One region of the Corynebacterium glutamicum ATCC 13032 genome, then DNA from elsewhere that is predicted to be linked to it. Evidence: riboswitches for the same ligand, from Rfam matches in the RefSeq annotation. Region 1 holds a riboswitch; each other region holds the start of a gene.
The links. Region 1 has a riboswitch for thiamine pyrophosphate ahead of thiM (hydroxyethylthiazole kinase). Riboswitches for the same ligand answer to the same signal wherever they lie in the genome.

Region 1 (4,212 bases):
TGTTGATGCCCGCGATGATATCGCCACTTGCCTCCCACAGCGCGCGCGTGAAAGGCCCGGCAGGTTCGATGCGTGGAGCTGGGCTTTTTACCGTGGAGGGTGTGGTGAAACTTGCCGCGGTGGCGCCGTCTAGGCGCGGAGCCCGAAGGTGTGCCCAGGGAGTGGTTTCCGCCGCGTGGGTCATGCGTCGTGCCAGGTGACCGTGGTCGACAGGGCCGTTTCCAGTACCTACAGCCAAGTGATCGGCGTGGCGGAGCGCCTCGTTGAGCCAACGCGTGGACCACTCGAGGGCTTTTTCCACGCTTTCGCCGGCGGCGATCTTGGTGGCAAGTGACGCAGAGAGCGAACAGCCTGTGCCATGGGAGTTGGTGGTGTTGACACGCAGGTTTTCCACCTGGAACACCGAGCCGTCGGGGCGCACGACAGCGTTATCAGCAAGCGCGCCAGTCAGATGTCCACCCTTGACAATGACGATGGTGTCATGAGTCCGCGCAAATCCCTGAGCCTGAGCAATGGCCTCATCCATGGTGATGGCAGGAGCACTGTCGCACAACACGGCAAGTTCGGGGATATTCGGGGTGACCACATCGACGTGCACGGCCAGGCGGCGCAGCGATTCTTCAGCGCTCGCATCCAGTAGGCGATCACCGCTGGTGGCGATCATGACGGGATCAAGCACCACGGGACCGTGCTCGTGGGAACCAAGCCATGAAGCCACCAGATCGACGGTGTCGGCAGAGCCCAACATGCCGAGCTTGATGGCATCGACGGTGACATCGGAAAAGACCGCTTCCAGCTGTTCTTCCAAAAAGGTCAAGGGTGGGGTGTGGATCGTGTTGACGCCGTGGGTGTTTTGCGCGACCAGCGAGGTCACAACGCACATGCCGTAGCCGCCACCTGCTGCAATGGACTTCAGATCAGCCTGAATACCTGCACCACCTGTGGGATCAGTGCCTGCAATAGACAACACACGTGGGGCAGAAGGCGAATTCACGAAGGCTCCTTGGAGTTCTGTTTGAGAGAGTTCAGTTTGAGTTTCAGGCGAGAAAGTAGGTTGAAAAGCAGTCCGCAGGCGAGTTGCCGCAGCTGCTGGATTGGCGGCGGTCATGATTTCAGAGACCACGCACAGACCGTCGATGGGCGTAGCAGCGAGTTCGGCCGCGTTGCGTAGACCAACGCCTCCAATAGCTACTGATGCGATGCCGTGGTCTTGAGCTACAGCGGCGATCTCAGCGATGCCCTCCACACCCAATGCGGGTGCCGCATCTGGTTTGGTCGCAGTAGAGGCCACCGGACCAATGCCAATCACATCGGGCAATGCCACACCAGTCTCGGCGCACTGCGCGATCACAGCATGCAATTGATCCAGGTTTTCAATGCTCAAACCCAATTCAAGATGAGCTGGAAGCAGCTCCCGTGCTTGCGTATAAGGTGTATCGCCTTGACCAATGTGCAGGTGAAGACCCAGCTCAACGGCGATATCTAAGTAATCGTTGACAACAAGCGCCACCCCGCGAGCATCGCAGAGTTCTTTCAGCTCCTTTGCTGCCGCACGAACATCTTCCACGCCTGAGTTCTTATCGCGCAGCTGCACCACAGAAACTCCGCCGGAAATTGCGCTGTCAACAATTCCAGCTACTTTTTCTGGCCCGCCACCCAAAACGGGATCGGTGACCAGATACAAAGAAAAATCAGTCACGTACTTTTCAGGCCTCTCGCACATCAACCAACGAGGCCACAGCCTGGGCATCCACGTCATAAAGCGCATCAATAAACGCCACCGCAAAGCTGCCTGGCGCCGATGCCTTCTGTGCTGCAATCTGGCCAGCAGCACCCACATGGGCATGCGCAGCCAACACAGCATCGTGCGCGGAAATATCTGAGTCAACCGTGGCGCCTAGATATGCAGCTGTCAGCGCGCCCAAAGAGCATCCAGTGCCAATCACCAGCTGCAACATCGGATCCCCCGAACGCAACCACGTCACCCGATCCGCAGACACAATCAAGTCCTCCGCACCAGAGACAGCCACGACGCCACCAGTGCGCTTGGCCAACAATTGCGCCGCCTCCAACGCCACTTCCACGGAATCGGTCGCGTCTACGCCGCGCCCACCGGCACCGAGCCCCGCAAGCGCCACGACCTCTGAGGCGTTTCCACGAATTGCGGCAGGCTGCTTATCGACGATTCCCTCCGCATACTTGGTCCTCTCCGACAACCCACCCACAGCAACTGGGTCTAACACCCATGGTGTGCCAGCTTTTCGTGCACCCTCAATGGCCTTGGTCATGCCTTGGTATTGCTCCGCAGAAGGAGTTCCCGCATTGATGAGCACTCCATTGGCCACAGCGGCGAATTCTGCCGATTCAGCTGGAGTATCCACCATCGCAGGGGTCGCACCCGCGGCAAGCAACACATTGGCCGTGAATTGCATGACCACAGAGTTGGTCAAACACTGAACAAGGGGAGTGTTTTGTCGAACAAGAGTTAAAGAATCCAAAAACGAGTTAGCCACGTTAAGGCCATCCCTTCGCTAGTACGAGCTAGAGCAGGTTCAACGGGTGTTTTCTCAGCCTCCGGAATTTTTCCATCCGGTTGGCACCCCGTGCCTAGTATTCAGCCTAGCAAAGCGGAATTCACCTGCCGTACATCACACGTCCAAGAATGCGGGCAGAATCAAAAAAGCGTGACTCCCGAGAATGTGGGGAGTCACGCTTTTTAACTACGCAGCGTCGTAAGAAAATTACTTTCCGCTGAAACGCTGGTTGTCGCGCAGCTCGATTGGAAGATCAGAAGATGCTTCCTCAAGCTCGTGAGCGAACTTGGACAGCGTGGTGCGTGAGTGGAGCTGCTGGCGGGTGGTTGCCAGGTTCCAACGCTTGCGGGACAGTGCGTTCAGGCCCCAGCTGATTGCGGAGACGAAACGGTTGCGGAAGCCAACCAGGAACATGATGTGAACAGCCAACCACAGAACCCAACCGATGAAGCCGGTGACCTCAACCTTGCCCATCTTCACCACTGCGGAGAAGCGGGAAATGGTAGCCATGGAGCCCTTGTCGAAGTAATCGAAAGCTTCGCGCTCGGTGTTGGAGCGGCCTTCAACCTCAGCTTCGATCTGCTCAGCAACGTACTCACCACTCTGGATTGCTACCTGAGCAACACCAGGGAGGTTGTTGTAGTTCATCATGTCGCCAACAACGAAGACGTTCTTCTGATCGCCAACAGACAGGTCATCGTTAACCATGACGCGGCCTGCGCGGTCGGTCTCAACACCGGTCTGCTCTGCGACGAGCTTGCCCAGTGGGGATGCCGCAACACCAGCGGACCAAATCTTGCAGAAAGATTCGATGGTGTGCTCTTCGCCGTCCTTGGTCTTGTAGGTGACCGAGGTAGCGTCAACGTTGGTGACCATAGCGTTCAGGCGAACGTTGACACCCATCTTTTCCAGGGTGCGCTGTGCGTTGCGGCCTAGGCGCTTACCGAATGGAGGAAGAACCTGTGGAGCACCATCAAGCAGGATGATCTTTGCGGAGTTGGTGTTGAAGTTCTTGTACTCACCAGCAAGGGTGCGGTGAGCCATCTCAGCCAACTGGCCAGCAAGCTCAACACCGGTTGGGCCAGCGCCAACAACGACGAAGGTGAGCAGGCGTTCGCGCTCAGCTGGATCCTCGCAGATCTCAGCGCGCTCGAAAGCACCGATGATGCGTGCACGAATCTCCAGTGCATCGTCGATGGACTTCATGCCAGGTGCGAACTCAGCGAAGTGATCATTGCCGAAGTAGGACTGACCTGCGCCAGCACCAACGACCAAGGAATCGTACTCAAAAACGCGGGTGAACTCGCCCAGGGAGGCGGTCACAGTCTGGGACTCGACGTTGATGTCGGTGACTTCGCCCTTGATGACGTTGACGTTTTCCTGGGAGCCCAGGATCTGTCGAGTGGAAGGTGCGATTTCACCGGAGGAGAGGATACCGGTTGCCACTTGGTACAGCAGTGGCTGGAAGAGGTGGTGGTTGGTGCGGTCAATCAGAGTGACATCGACGTCTGCCTTGGCCAGGTTCTTGGCAGCAAAAAGGCCACCAAAACCAGAACCGATGACGACGACGTGGTGACGGCCGCCTTCGGGGCGGGTTGGGTTAACTGACATATTTGTCAAAGTCTCCTGATCGTGGATCTTAAAGCTTGTGCGGTCTGCCGTGTTACGCGTGCAGCCG
Region 2 (4,212 bases), 610 kb from region 1:
ATGAGGCCACCGCATGTTGGCGTTGCGGGATCCGGCCTGCTTGGGCGGCTAATCTTCCGGCTTCAACGGCGTGGAACATGGATTCGGCCATCGCGACGGGATTTTGGGCGCGGTTGATAGCGGAGGCCAGAAGGACGCCGTCGCAGCCGAGTTCCATTGCGAGTGTGGCATCAGAGGCAGTGCCTACACCGGCGTCGAGGATCACGGGTACGCTCGCGCGGCTGCAAATCAGTTCAATGTTGTGCGGGTTGAGAATGCCCAGGCCGGTTCCGATCGGGGAGCCCAATGGCATGACAGCTGCAACGCCACAGTCTTCTAGTCGGCTGGCAGTGATGGGATCGTCAGAGGTGTAAGCCAGAACGGTGAAGCCGTCGTGGACGAGGAGTTCGCAGGCATCAAGAAGCTCAACGGTGTCGGGCAGCAATGTGTGTTCATCGGCGATGACCTCCACTTTCACCCAGTTGGTATCGAGGGCTTCCCGAGCCAATTGTGCAGTGAGGACGGCGTCGCGGGCAGTGCGGCAGCCTGCAGTATTGGGGAGAAGGGCGATCTCGAGGCGGCGCAGCATGGCAAAGATGGATTCTCCGCTAGAGGTGGTTGCTTGGTGTCGACGCATCGCCACGGTGGTCAATTGAGTTCCACTGGCGACAAGGGATTCCTCCAGCAACGCCTGAGAGGTGGCTCCGCCGGTGCCCATGATGAGGTGGGAATCGAAAGTTTTATCAGCAATATGCAGCATTTTAACCTCCCTGAATTGCGGTGAGAACTTCTACGGAATCGTTGTCACAAATGGCGCGTGACCACTGGGATCTGGGTACGACCGCGGCGTTGATTGCCACGGCGACTCCAGTGTCGTGGCCGATTTCTTGGTGGACCAATTGCTCCACGGTCAATTCGGAAGAGCGCATAGATGTGCCATTGAAGGTGTAGGTAATCACTTGTGAAAAATCCTTAAATTTGGTGGCGAAACGGATCGCACACATCAAGAGTGGGGAACAGTGGCTGGTTGGTTGCCATATCAACGGCAGCGCGTGCACCAAGGGCTGACAGCAAAATTCCATGGCGGAAATATCCTGTGGACGCAATCACATTGGATCCAACCCATCCCAGGTACGGCAGGTCATCCGGGGTGCCGGGGCGGGCGCCGCAGGTGACTTCGATAAATTCGGTTTCTTCAATGCCCGGAATCAAACGGATAGCATCGCGTAGCAAATCATGCACTGCGCCCGTTCGAGGTTGCGGGTGATCCTCACGGCTTGTCGCGCCGATCGCGAGGGTGCCATCGGTACGCGGAATGATATAAATCTGACGATCTTCCACAAACCCGCGCACCACCTTGGTGACCATCGGCTGCAGTCGCTCCGGCACGCGCACGCGCACAATATCGCCGTACACCGGCCTCAACTGCAATGGGTTCGCGCCCTCAAACCAGCCGGGAATGCTTGCGGCGCCCAGGCCCGCCGCCAAAACAACAACGCTTTTCGACGCAACCCTCACCCCCGAATTCATCGTCACGGTCAAACACGGATCGTGGCCATCAATAGAGATCACAGCGTCGGCAATATGCTCCGCACCGCGTTGCAAAATGGCATCCAATAACGCCCGGGCATACAGACGCGGCGACAGCTGATGATCCCCATCAATGCTGACCACCTTAGAAATCCTCGGCGACAACGCTGGCTCCGCAGCCCTTGCCTGACGAGTAGTCAACACATCGACAGGCAAATCCTTCAAATGCATGTACTTAATCAACTCCGCAACATGCATGCCATCCGCGCGGTCCGCACCGATAAGAAGGGTTCCATCAGTGCGATACCCAGTGGGCAAGTCAGTGTATTTAGACACTCTTTGGAGGAGGTCTGGGTATAGGCGAGCGGATTCCTTCATCAACAAAATCAGATCATGTTGCTGATACTGCACCTCCGCGGTGGGGGCCAACATTCCGCCGGCATGATGAGTCGCACCGGAAATTGGGTCAGGATCAATCAACGTGACTTGGTAACCAGCCTCCTGGAATTCAAAGCAGGTGGTCAACCCAATGATTCCGCCGCCGATAATAATCGCATGCTTCTTCATGAGAGCCTTCCTAATTCAAAGTTAGCCACCACATTTTCAGCGACCTGCTGTGGATCATCAGATTCAGAAAAAGCCCGCACCATGGCAACGCCAGCCACACCGGTTGCGCTGAGAGCGCGCACATCGGCAGGGGTGACATCACCAATCGCAACGATCGGCACCTTGGACAATTCCACCAAAGGGGGATAACCCGCAAGGCCAATCGGTGGCCGACCTGAATCCTTGGTGGGAGTCTTCCGAAACGGCCCAGCACCGATGTAATCCAACACATCGGACAGCTCATTCGCCGCCGCCACAAGTTCTAGGGTTCCAGTAGTCAACCCAATGATCGCCTCAGGCCCCAACAACTCACGAGCCTCAAGCACCGACATATCATCCTGCCCAAGATGCACACCGTGAATCGGGAGTCCTTCGCGCATTAAGGAAGAAGCAACGTGGAGGTGGTCGTCGATAAGCACCCTCGTTGTTGGGCTGCACCGCGCAACCTCAAGCGCAACCTTTGATGCCAACTCCCTCATCGCTTCTGGCGAAATAGGCTTTGAACGCACCTGCACCACACCCGCGCCACCACGAGCCGCAGCAGACGCAGTGTGCACAACCTCATCCACCGAGCCCGCACCAGTCACAACATAACAACGCAGGTCAAAACGATTTTCAAACACGGGACAATCAATCCTCGCTTCCTTCGCTGGTGTTAACCAGACAGGTTCGAACGGTCCCGCGCAGCAACAGCGCGCAATCTCAGCCCAATGCATTGGGCACCCGTGGGGTAAGTCGCCACCAGTCAAGCCCGACAACCAAGATTTGTCAACGGTTAGTGCACCCAAGTGAGGGGAGCAGACCCCAGTTTGAAAACCAAGGCGCACATGTGAAAGAATATTTCAGTTGACTGTGCAAACCCCAACTCACGTTGGGCAAACGTGACAGCCTCGAAAATTGAAACGGAAACGAACCGGCCGAGCACCCCAAACCTGGGGAAGTGCCGCCAGGGTCCTCTTTCCCTACTAGTAAAAGGATTGTTTATATGAACATTCTGGATAAGATCGACGCAGCATCCCTGCGCGACGACGTTCCTGCATTCCGCGCCGGCGACACCCTCGACGTACACGTCAAGGTCATCGAAGGCACCACCACCCGTACCCAGCTGTTCAAGGGTGTTGTCATTCGCCGTCAGGGCGGCGGAATCCGCGAGACCTTCACCGTACGTAAGGTTTCCTTCGGCATCGGTGTTGAGCGTACCTTCCCAGTACACTCCCCAAACATCGAGAAGATCGAGGTCATTCGTCGTGGTGACGTTCGTCGTGCGAAGCTGTACTACCTGCGCGAACTGCGCGGCAAGGCTGCACGTATTAAGGAGAAGCGCTAATTATTTAGCGTTTGTTAGGTGCTTCTAGTACTTAACAGACCCCTGACCAGTCACTTTAAGTGATTGGTTGGGGGTTTCTTTGTTTCTTGGGGTGGGTTTTGTGGGGTTTTGTGGGGTTTATCCCGCATTTATCCCGCGTTCATCCCGCAGGAAACTCGGATAAGACTTGGGTGGGGTCATTTCGGGGCGACCAAAAGGAAAAACCAAACAGGGGTGCCAAAACTTCCGTGATTTGGGGGATTTGGGCACGCCTGTTTGGTTTGAGGCTCCGATAACCGGATACACGTGCCAAAACTTGTCGATTTCGACAACTATGGGCACGCCTGTCTGGTTTCCTCTGGAGCAAACTAAAATTTGAGTTTGGGCCCACAAAAAGTGACCTCATAGAATCGATTCTAAGGGCCCTTCGGTGTCATGATGAGGGGAACGCCCATTCGGAAATTTGAGGCCCTTAAATCGGCTTAGACGGTGACGTTGTCTTTGAGGCCTTGGAGGATGATTTCAGCCGACACGAGGGATGCGTTGAGGTACCAGGAATCGCCGTCAACTGGGATTGCTTGGTTGGACTGAACCGCTTTGAGTGAAGTCCACAATGGGGTGTCTTCAGGGTTGATGTTGCCTTCTTTGATGCCGTAGAAAAGCCAGTCGGCATCAGCTTGGGCAATGAGCTCAGCGGAGAGGTCTTGACCTGCCGTGTCGGTGAACTGCTGGTTTTCTGGGCGGGCGTAACCGCAATCGGCAGCAACCGTTCCGGCCATGGATTGTGCGCC
Region 3 (4,212 bases), 420 kb from region 1:
GTTTTGCGAGGGGAGTTCTTATCGGCAATTCGCCCTGCAATATAAAGGCCGATCACTGCGCCGATGTTGAGCACCATGAGGAATCCAAGCGAGTTACCCATGTCGTAGTCTGCTTGGCGCATGATTTGTGGCAGCCATGTGTTCAGGCCGTAGACCAGGAGGAGTCCCATGAATGAGGTGCCCCAAATCGCCAGGGTGTTGCGGCGGAACGAGGGCTTGAACAGGGAGGAAAGTGAGGAGGACTCGCCGAGTTCTTCTTCGTGTTCGCGATCAAGATCATCATCCAGGGAAAGTCCATAAGATGCTGCAACTGCCTGCGCCTCATCCAACTTGCCGGAGATTTTGAGGTACTGCGGGGATTCTGGAAGGAAGAAGTACAGCAGTGGTAGCAGGATCAGTCCTGGTACGGCACCTGCGATGAACATGGAGTGCCAACCAAAGCCGTCGATAAGGAAGAGGCCAAGGAAGGCGGTTGCTACTGCGCCGACGTGGTAGCCGGTCATCAAGGTGGTGGATGCAGAGCCCGCTTTGGTGCCGGGGCGGAACTCGGTCACCATGGCAATTGCGGTGGGGAGTGCTCCACCAAGGCCAACACCTGCGAGGAAACGCCACAGGCTGAAGAGCTGGACGTTGGTGGTGAATGCCAGCAGGAGAGTGAATACAGAAAATACTGCCACAGAGAACAGCATGACACGGCGTCGACCCAGACGGTCCGTTAAGAAACCGATGGTCAGTGCGCCAATGGTCATGCCGACGAGGCCGATGGTGGAAATCTGTGTGGCCTGTCCAGCAGTGAGATCCCACGCGGGATCCTCCAGCATGGACGGGATTGTTGCACCCAGGACGACTAGGTCAAAGCCGTCGAGGACAATTGCGAACCACAGGAGTGCGAGAACTGTTCCGACACTTTTGGTTGCGCGGGTTGGGGTGGTCGTTGACACGAGCGTTTATACCTCGAAGCGTGGTAGGTCGCGCCCAACGTACTGCTCTGCGAGGTAGCGTTGGCCGGATTGGGATTCTAGGACGGAGCGCAATTCAGCGAATCGGCGCTGGGTGGCAAAGTGATCTTCGCCGGGTACTGCGTGGAGCATGGAGCTCATCCAGTAGGAGAAGTGCTGTGCTTTCCAGATGCGGGGGACTGCCAGGGAGGTGTAGCTATCGAGCAAGCCGGTGTCCTTCTTCTTCAGGGCACGAACCAGTGCTGGCGCGAGTACTGAGACATCGGCAACAGCCAAGTTGAGGCCCTTAGCTCCGGTTGGCGGCACGGTGTGTGCAGCATCGCCAGCAAGGAAGAGGCGTCCCTTTTGCATTGGTTCGGTGACCGCGGAGCGGAAACGCAGCACGGCCTTGTCAAAGATGCGCCCTTCAGACACGGTGATGCCAGGGGAGTCCGCACGCAGGTGCAGCTGTTCCCAAATGCGGTCATCGGGCCACATGTCTGGGGTGTCGTCAGGGTTGCACTGCAGGTAGTAGCGCTGGATTTCATCGGTACGGGTGGAGATCAGCGCAAAGCCCTCAGGGTGGGTTGCGTAGATGAGTTCCTTTTGGGTTTTTGGTGCTTCCACCAAAATGCCGAACCATGCGTAAGGGTATTCATGGCGGGCGCGCACGCCACCGTCTTCGGTGATCAGCTTGCGGTAAGGGGAGTTGGAGCCGTCAGCTGCGATGACGTAGTCGGCGGTGATGGTGGTGGAGGAACCATCGGCTTCGGTGTAGGTCACCTTGGCGAGGTCGCCTTCGTAGTTTTCTACGGAATCAACAGTGGTGGTGAAAAGGAGTTCGCCGCCATCTTCGATGCGCTTGGCAATGAAATCTTTGAGGTATTCGTGCTGCGGGTAGATCGCAACCTTGTGGCCGGTGAGTTCGGTCAGCGGAATGCGGGTGCGCTCATTGTTGATGGAGATGTCGATTGCTTCATCGTGATCGGCTTCTGCTTCCATGCGTGCGCCGACTCCGGTTTCGCGCATCAGATTCAGGGTGCCTTGTTCCAGGATGCCTGCTCGGACGGTTTCTTCGACGTCCTTGCGGGTGCGGGATTCAAAGACGATTGATTCCACACCTTGAAGGTGGAGGAGGTGGGCGAGGGTTAGTCCTGCTGGTCCTGCGCCAATAATTGCCACTGGTACGTGGTTCATGGGGAACTCCTTTCATTGACCCACTGGAGGTGAAGTCCATTAAATGGTGCACCTCACAGTGATTTGGGACTCAATGTAAGTGAAAGTGCATTCCGTGACAACCTGTTCGCCTTGCGAACCAGGCATTTTCTGAGGTTGAAGTCACAGCCAGCGGAAAAGCGTTTCAGCTCATGCTGCCAGGGTGTAATTAGGGGTGTGTGTCAGGGGTTGGGGTGGTTATGTATTAATCTAGGTCAGTTTCTAGGATTTCCAATTGGTTTAAGCTACTGTGAACGCGTACTTAAATTTCATAGACACGGGTGCTCGGTGAAAATCCGGGCTGAGATCTGGCATAGCCACGACCGTCGAACCTGATCCGGATAATGCCGGCGATAGGGAGGAAAAATATGGCTAGTCCTGCCATGCAAAAAACTAATCAACCAAAGTCTTCCTGGCGTGTTATTGACATCGTCATCGCATCCGTTTTGGGTGTCGCCTGCGGATTGATTTTCATCGTGTGGAATTCCATCGGCTACGCCTGGACCACCGCATTTCACGCACTCACACCAGGCCTTGGCGGCATCGCCATTGGTATTTGGCTGCTCGGTGGTGTGCTCGGTGGGTTGGTTATCCGCAAGCCGGGTGCCGCAATTTTCGTTGAAGTAGTGGCCGCATGTGTCTCTGCAGCGCTTGCTTCACAGTTTGGTATCTCCACCATTTACTCCGGCTTGGCGCAGGGAATCGGCGCTGAAATCATCTTCGCGCTGTTCCTCTACCGTCGCTACAGCCTGCCCACCACCATGCTTGCAGGTATGGGCGCAGGTGGCGGCGCAATTTTCCTGGAAATGTTCTTCTACGGAAACCTCGCAAAGACGATGTCCTTCAACATCATCTATTCCACCACTGTCCTTATTTCCGGTGCGATCCTTGCCGGCCTGCTCAGCTGGTACCTGGTCCGCGCGTTGGCGAGGACTGGTGCACTTGATCGTTTCGCCGCTGGCCGCGAGGTATAAATGACCACCGCACTTGGAACGCGCGTTGTTGCGCGCAACTTTGGCTACCGCCATGCTTCCCGGGAAAACCCCGCGCTCAAAGACATCAACTTCGAGATCGCACCTGGTGAACGCATCCTGCTCACCGGCGCTTCCGGCGCCGGAAAATCCACGCTACTCGCCGCGCTCGCTGGCGTTTTAGGCGGTTCTGATGAGGGCGTTTCTACGGGCGAATTGCTTGTCGACGCCCCCTCCATCGGTTTGGTTCTCCAAGATCCAGATTCCCAAGTCATCGCCTCCCGCATCGGCGATGATGTGGCGTTTGGCTGCGAAAACCTCCAAATTCCGCGCGAGGAAATCTGGCCACGGGTGGAACGAGCACTTGAATTGGTGGGCTTGGATCTACCACTGAGCCACCCCACGAAATATCTTTCCGGTGGCCAAAAACAACGCCTCGCTCTTGCCGGTGTGATCGCCATGGGTGCTCGTCTGATTCTGCTTGATGAACCCACCGCAAACCTTGATCCTCAAGGCCAAAAAGATGTGGTCGCAGCAGTGGATCGCGTTGTTCAGGAAACTGGAGCAACACTCATCGTGGTGGAACACCGCCATGAGCTGTGGGTCAACATCATTGACCGGATCATCAGTATTACTGACGGCGAAGATGTCCAACCTGCAGAGTTGATCAAGGTGGGCCAGTTGCCTGGGGCGCAGCCGTCGACAAGCAAACCGATCTTGTGGGCGAATGATTTGCTGTGCACCTGGGGCGGCCTGCGTAGTTTTGAGGTGCCGGAAGGCGCCTCGACGGTGATCACCGGGCCGAATGGCGCTGGAAAATCCACACTTGCGCTGACCATGGGTGGATTGCTTCCGCCGAAAAGTGGGCAGCTGGAACTCTCTGACACGGTGCGCGGCGGCCTTAACACGCCCCCGCACAAGTGGCGTTCAGCTGATCTAGCTGCACGTATTGGCACTGTCTTTCAGGATCCAGAGCACCAATTTGTGGCGCGCACTGTGCGTGATGAGCTAGAAATTGGGCCGAAAATCATGAAAGTCGATGCAAGCGAGCGCATCGAGGAGCTGCTTGATCGTTTGCGCCTCCGCCA
Region 4 (4,212 bases), 170 kb from region 1:
TCCTATGCCGACGATAAGTCCGTGCTTGAAGAACTCCGCGCTATCAAGGCTGCTAATAAGCAAGACTTCGCCGAGTGGATCCTCGAGCGCCAGGGCATTGAGATTGATCCAGAATCCATCTTTGACGTGCAGATTAAGCGCCTCCACGAGTACAAGCGCCAGCTCATGAACGCGCTCTACGTACTAGACCTTTACTTCCGTATTAAGGAAGATGGCCTCACCGACATCCCAGCACGCACTGTCATCTTTGGCGCCAAGGCCGCGCCGGGTTATGTCCGCGCCAAGGCGATTATCAAGCTCATCAACTCTATTGCTGACTTGGTAAACAACGATCCTGAGGTCTCCCCGCTGCTCAAGGTGGTCTTTGTAGAGAACTACAACGTCTCCCCTGCTGAGCACATCTTGCCTGCGTCTGATGTCTCCGAACAGATTTCCACCGCCGGCAAGGAAGCCAGCGGTACCTCCAACATGAAGTTCATGATGAACGGCGCCCTCACCCTGGGCACCATGGACGGCGCCAACGTAGAGATCGTGGATTCTGTGGGCGAGGAAAACGCCTATATCTTCGGTGCTCGCGTGGAAGAATTGCCAGCCCTGCGCGAAAGCTACGAGCCATATGAGCTCTATGAGACCGTCCCTGGCCTCAAGCGCGCATTGGACGCCCTGGATAACGGCACCCTCAACGACAACAACAGTGGTTTGTTCTACGACCTCAAGCATTCCTTGATCCACGGTTATGGAAAAGACGCCAGCGACACCTACTACGTGCTTGGCGATTTCGCAGATTACCGCGAGACCCGCGACCGTATGGCCGCCGACTACGCCTCCGATCCCCTGGGTTGGGCACGCATGGCCTGGATCAACATTTGCGAGTCCGGCCGTTTCTCCTCCGACCGCACCATCCGCGATTATGCCACCGAGATCTGGAAGCTCGAGCCAACTCCTGCTGTTAAGAAGTAGGTTTTAACCTCCGCTTCTAACAAACGGCTAACCCTTTTGGGTTAGCCGTTTTTTGGGGTTAAGGGGTTTAAAAGAGGGCTTTTCGACGAGTGTTGGTGGGCATTCTTATTTCCCACAATGGCAAGGGGCTTCGTCGAAAAGCGCGCTTCGTGCCCCTGAAAAATAGTTTCCCGCGCGGGAGGCGCCTGATCAAACCGCGCGGTTATTTCTACCTAATCCTGTTCAGTGCCATATTCCCGCTCAACATACTTGAAAGCCTCTAAAGCCTGTTTAAATCCTTCGTGAAAATCCAGGCCCGGGCTTGTTGGCACTATCCCCAGGGAAATATTGCCATAACAACCATTGCGGTCGTACTTCGGACCAATACTGACCATGTAATGCCCATTTTTGGACTCAAAACGCATGAGGCGACTGGTTGGACTAGATCCACTCCATTCAGCCAGACCACCATTTTTTACAAACCATTCCATCCGAGCCGGATCATGATTCCAACCACGAATATGTTCCCCACCAGCATCAAACTCGACGAACTGGCCATCCATACGCAGGTTAGTAACTGGCTCCCATGTCGCCCTTTCGCGCAAAACCTTTACTTGTAGGTAGTAGGGTTCGTGTCCTGGTAAATGATGTCCGCAGCTATTGGGCAATGGAGGCTTAGCAGAAATATTCCCCATGGGAATCTCCTTCAAAAAATCGCTCTTCTCTGCATTCTTTTGAGTACAGAGCCGATCTTCCTTCGGGGGCACCGTGCGCGATGCGCGGTTGCCAGTCAGCCTGCCGAAGGGCTTGCGGCTGATCTTCTTGATCGTAAAATCGACATTAGCAGACAGCTTGGTCTAGATGCAAGCCGAATTTATAATGTCCCAATCCTTTTGTGTCGATGGATTCACCGATACCCTAGCCACTCTTTCAGGACATCAGAGACGAGCGCTTGAAGAAAAAACAAGAGCCCCGGTGACGTACCAAAATGGTAGGGATCACTCCGGGGCTTAGGAATCCTAAGTGTAAGACCTTGGCGACGTGACTGGCAACTCCCCTACATCTATCGCAGAGCTCGAACAGTGGTTCTCCATCCCTAGAATGAATACATACCGAAATTCTGAAAATCCCGAAGGTTTTTACATCTGGAATACCCAGTTATCTAAAGCATATTTAGAAGATATACAACATGTAGAAGTGCTTTTAAGAAACAGGGTTGACGCCCAATTACGATCTGCTCGTGGCCCCTTCTGGTTTGAAGATGATAGCTATTTTAGATTTGCTCAACAGTTCAAAAAAGCTCTAACAACCGCCAAAAGAAGAACTAAAACAAACGATTCTCCTGGGAAAATTATCACCGCTCAGCAAGTCACATTTAGACGTCGACGATAGGAACCTCAATATGTTTGATTCAGCAGTTTTTAATGTCGCCTCTTGGATTGAGAAAGATGCCACTAATTGGATTCAAGACCACTCACGGGTGTCTGAGATTCGCAAGCAACGGCCGAGTTAGAACCACTACGTAGGCGTACCCCACCATCACCGCGTCGAAAAGCGCCCTCTCTTAACCCCCGCAAGGGGGTAACTTTTACGCGCACGCGTGCAACGCGCTAGTTTTGAAGGCAGTCCCCACGGGCGCCCGAGCACGGGCTGAGATCGCGCTGATTGCTGCGCGAGCACCGTTTGAACCTGTCCGGTTAGCACCGGCGAAGGAAGAGAGGAATGGTGCAATGACGCCTACCCAAAATGAGATCCACCCGAAACATAGCTACTCCCCCATCCGCAAGGACGGTCTCGAGGTCCCGGAGACCGAAATCCGCCTCGATGACTCGCCAAGCGGCCCCAACGAACCCTTCCGCATCTACCGCACCCGTGGCCCAGAAACCAACCCCAAGCAGGGACTTCCGCGGCTGCGCGAGTCATGGATCACCGCCCGCGGCGACGTTGCCACCTATCAGGGGCGCGAGCGTTTGCTTATCGACGACGGCCGCTCGGCAATGCGTCGAGGTCAAGCTTCGGCTGAGTGGAAAGGCCAAAAACCAGCTCCTTTGAAGGCGCTACCTGGCAAAAGAGTCACCCAAATGGCCTATGCACGTGCTGGCGTGATTACTCGTGAAATGGAGTTTGTAGCGCTGCGCGAACACGTTGATGCGGAGTTTGTGCGCTCTGAGGTGGCGCGCGGTCGGGCCATTATTCCCAACAACGTCAACCACCCCGAATCTGAACCGATGATTATTGGTCGCAAATTTTTGACCAAAATCAACGCCAATATTGGCAATTCTGCGGTCACCTCTTCAATCGAGGAAGAGGTGTCCAAGCTGCAGTGGGCCACGCGCTGGGGTGCCGATACCGTGATGGATCTATCCACCGGCGATGATATTCACACCACCCGCGAATGGATTATCCGCAACTCCCCCGTTCCTATCGGCACCGTCCCGATCTACCAAGCGCTGGAAAAAGTAAATGGCGTGGCCGCAGACCTTAACTGGGAAGTATTCCGCGATACCATCATTGAGCAGTGTGAACAAGGCGTGGACTATATGACCATCCACGCCGGCGTCCTGCTGGCTTATATCCCACTGACTACCCGTCGTGTCACCGGCATTGTCTCCCGCGGCGGATCCATTATGGCCGGTTGGTGTCTGGCGCATCACCGCGAATCATTCCTCTACGAGCATTTCGACGAGCTGTGCGAAATCTTTGCACAATATGACGTCGCATTCTCCCTCGGTGATGGCCTACGCCCCGGATCGCTTGCCGATGCCAACGACGCCGCGCAATTCGCCGAGCTGAAAACCATTGGTGAGCTCACCCAACGCGCCTGGGAATACGATGTACAAGTAATGGTCGAAGGACCTGGACACGTGCCACTAAACATGATCCAGGAAAACAACGAGCTGGAACAAAAGTGGGCAGCGGACGCACCTTTTTACACTCTTGGACCACTAGTTACCGACATCGCTCCAGGTTATGACCACATCACTTCTGCCATTGGTGCAGCTCACATCGCCATGGGTGGCACCGCCATGCTGTGTTATGTCACCCCGAAAGAACACCTTGGCCTGCCCAACCGTGACGACGTCAAAACCGGCGTAATCACCTACAAGCTCGCTGCCCACGCAGCAGATGTGGCCAAGGGTCATCCCGGCGCGCGTGCCTGGGACGACGCCATGAGTAAAGCGCGTTTTGAATTCCGTTGGAATGATCAGTTTGCGCTCTCCCTCGACCCCGACACTGCAATCGCTTATCACGACGAAACCCTGCCGGCAGAGC

Region 2: it holds a riboswitch for thiamine pyrophosphate, as region 1 does, so the genes downstream of both, CGL_RS10130 (thiamine phosphate synthase) here and thiM (hydroxyethylthiazole kinase) in region 1, are expected to answer to the same signal.
Region 3: it holds a riboswitch for thiamine pyrophosphate, as region 1 does, so the genes downstream of both, CGL_RS05380 (ECF transporter S component) here and thiM (hydroxyethylthiazole kinase) in region 1, are expected to answer to the same signal.
Region 4: it holds a riboswitch for thiamine pyrophosphate, as region 1 does, so the genes downstream of both, thiC (phosphomethylpyrimidine synthase ThiC) here and thiM (hydroxyethylthiazole kinase) in region 1, are expected to answer to the same signal.

The regions. Positions count from the first base shown of each region.
Region 1 covers NC_003450.3:1,540,410-1,544,621, forward strand. Annotated here, with positions in the region: gene CGL_RS07320 (bifunctional hydroxymethylpyrimidine kinase/phosphomethylpyrimidine kinase) at 1-1,699, opposite strand, end outside; gene thiM (hydroxyethylthiazole kinase) at 1,707-2,513, opposite strand; TPP riboswitch at 2,507-2,614, opposite strand; gene CGL_RS07330 (NAD(P)/FAD-dependent oxidoreductase) at 2,742-4,145, opposite strand.
Region 2 covers NC_003450.3:2,148,861-2,153,072, reverse strand. Annotated here, with positions in the region: gene CGL_RS10145 (thiazole synthase) at 1-739, opposite strand, end outside; gene thiS (sulfur carrier protein ThiS) at 741-938, opposite strand; gene thiO (glycine oxidase ThiO) at 952-2,076, opposite strand; gene CGL_RS10130 (thiamine phosphate synthase) at 2,073-2,738, opposite strand; TPP riboswitch at 2,739-2,852, opposite strand; gene rplS (50S ribosomal protein L19) at 3,101-3,442, shown strand; gene CGL_RS10120 (iron-siderophore ABC transporter substrate-binding protein) at 3,904-4,212, opposite strand, start outside.
Region 3 covers NC_003450.3:1,123,886-1,128,097, forward strand. Annotated here, with positions in the region: gene CGL_RS05370 (MFS transporter) at 1-941, opposite strand, end outside; gene CGL_RS05375 (4-hydroxybenzoate 3-monooxygenase) at 948-2,135, opposite strand; TPP riboswitch at 2,421-2,530, shown strand; gene CGL_RS05380 (ECF transporter S component) at 2,522-3,127, shown strand; gene CGL_RS05385 (ABC transporter ATP-binding protein) at 3,128-4,212, shown strand, end outside.
Region 4 covers NC_003450.3:1,370,095-1,374,306, reverse strand. Annotated here, with positions in the region: gene malP (maltodextrin phosphorylase MalP) at 1-960, shown strand, start outside; gene CGL_RS06520 (hypothetical protein) at 1,173-1,634, opposite strand; SAM riboswitch class IV at 1,651-1,767, opposite strand; gene CGL_RS06515 (Abi family protein) at 1,981-2,331, shown strand; TPP riboswitch at 2,561-2,673, shown strand; gene thiC (phosphomethylpyrimidine synthase ThiC) at 2,670-4,212, shown strand, end outside.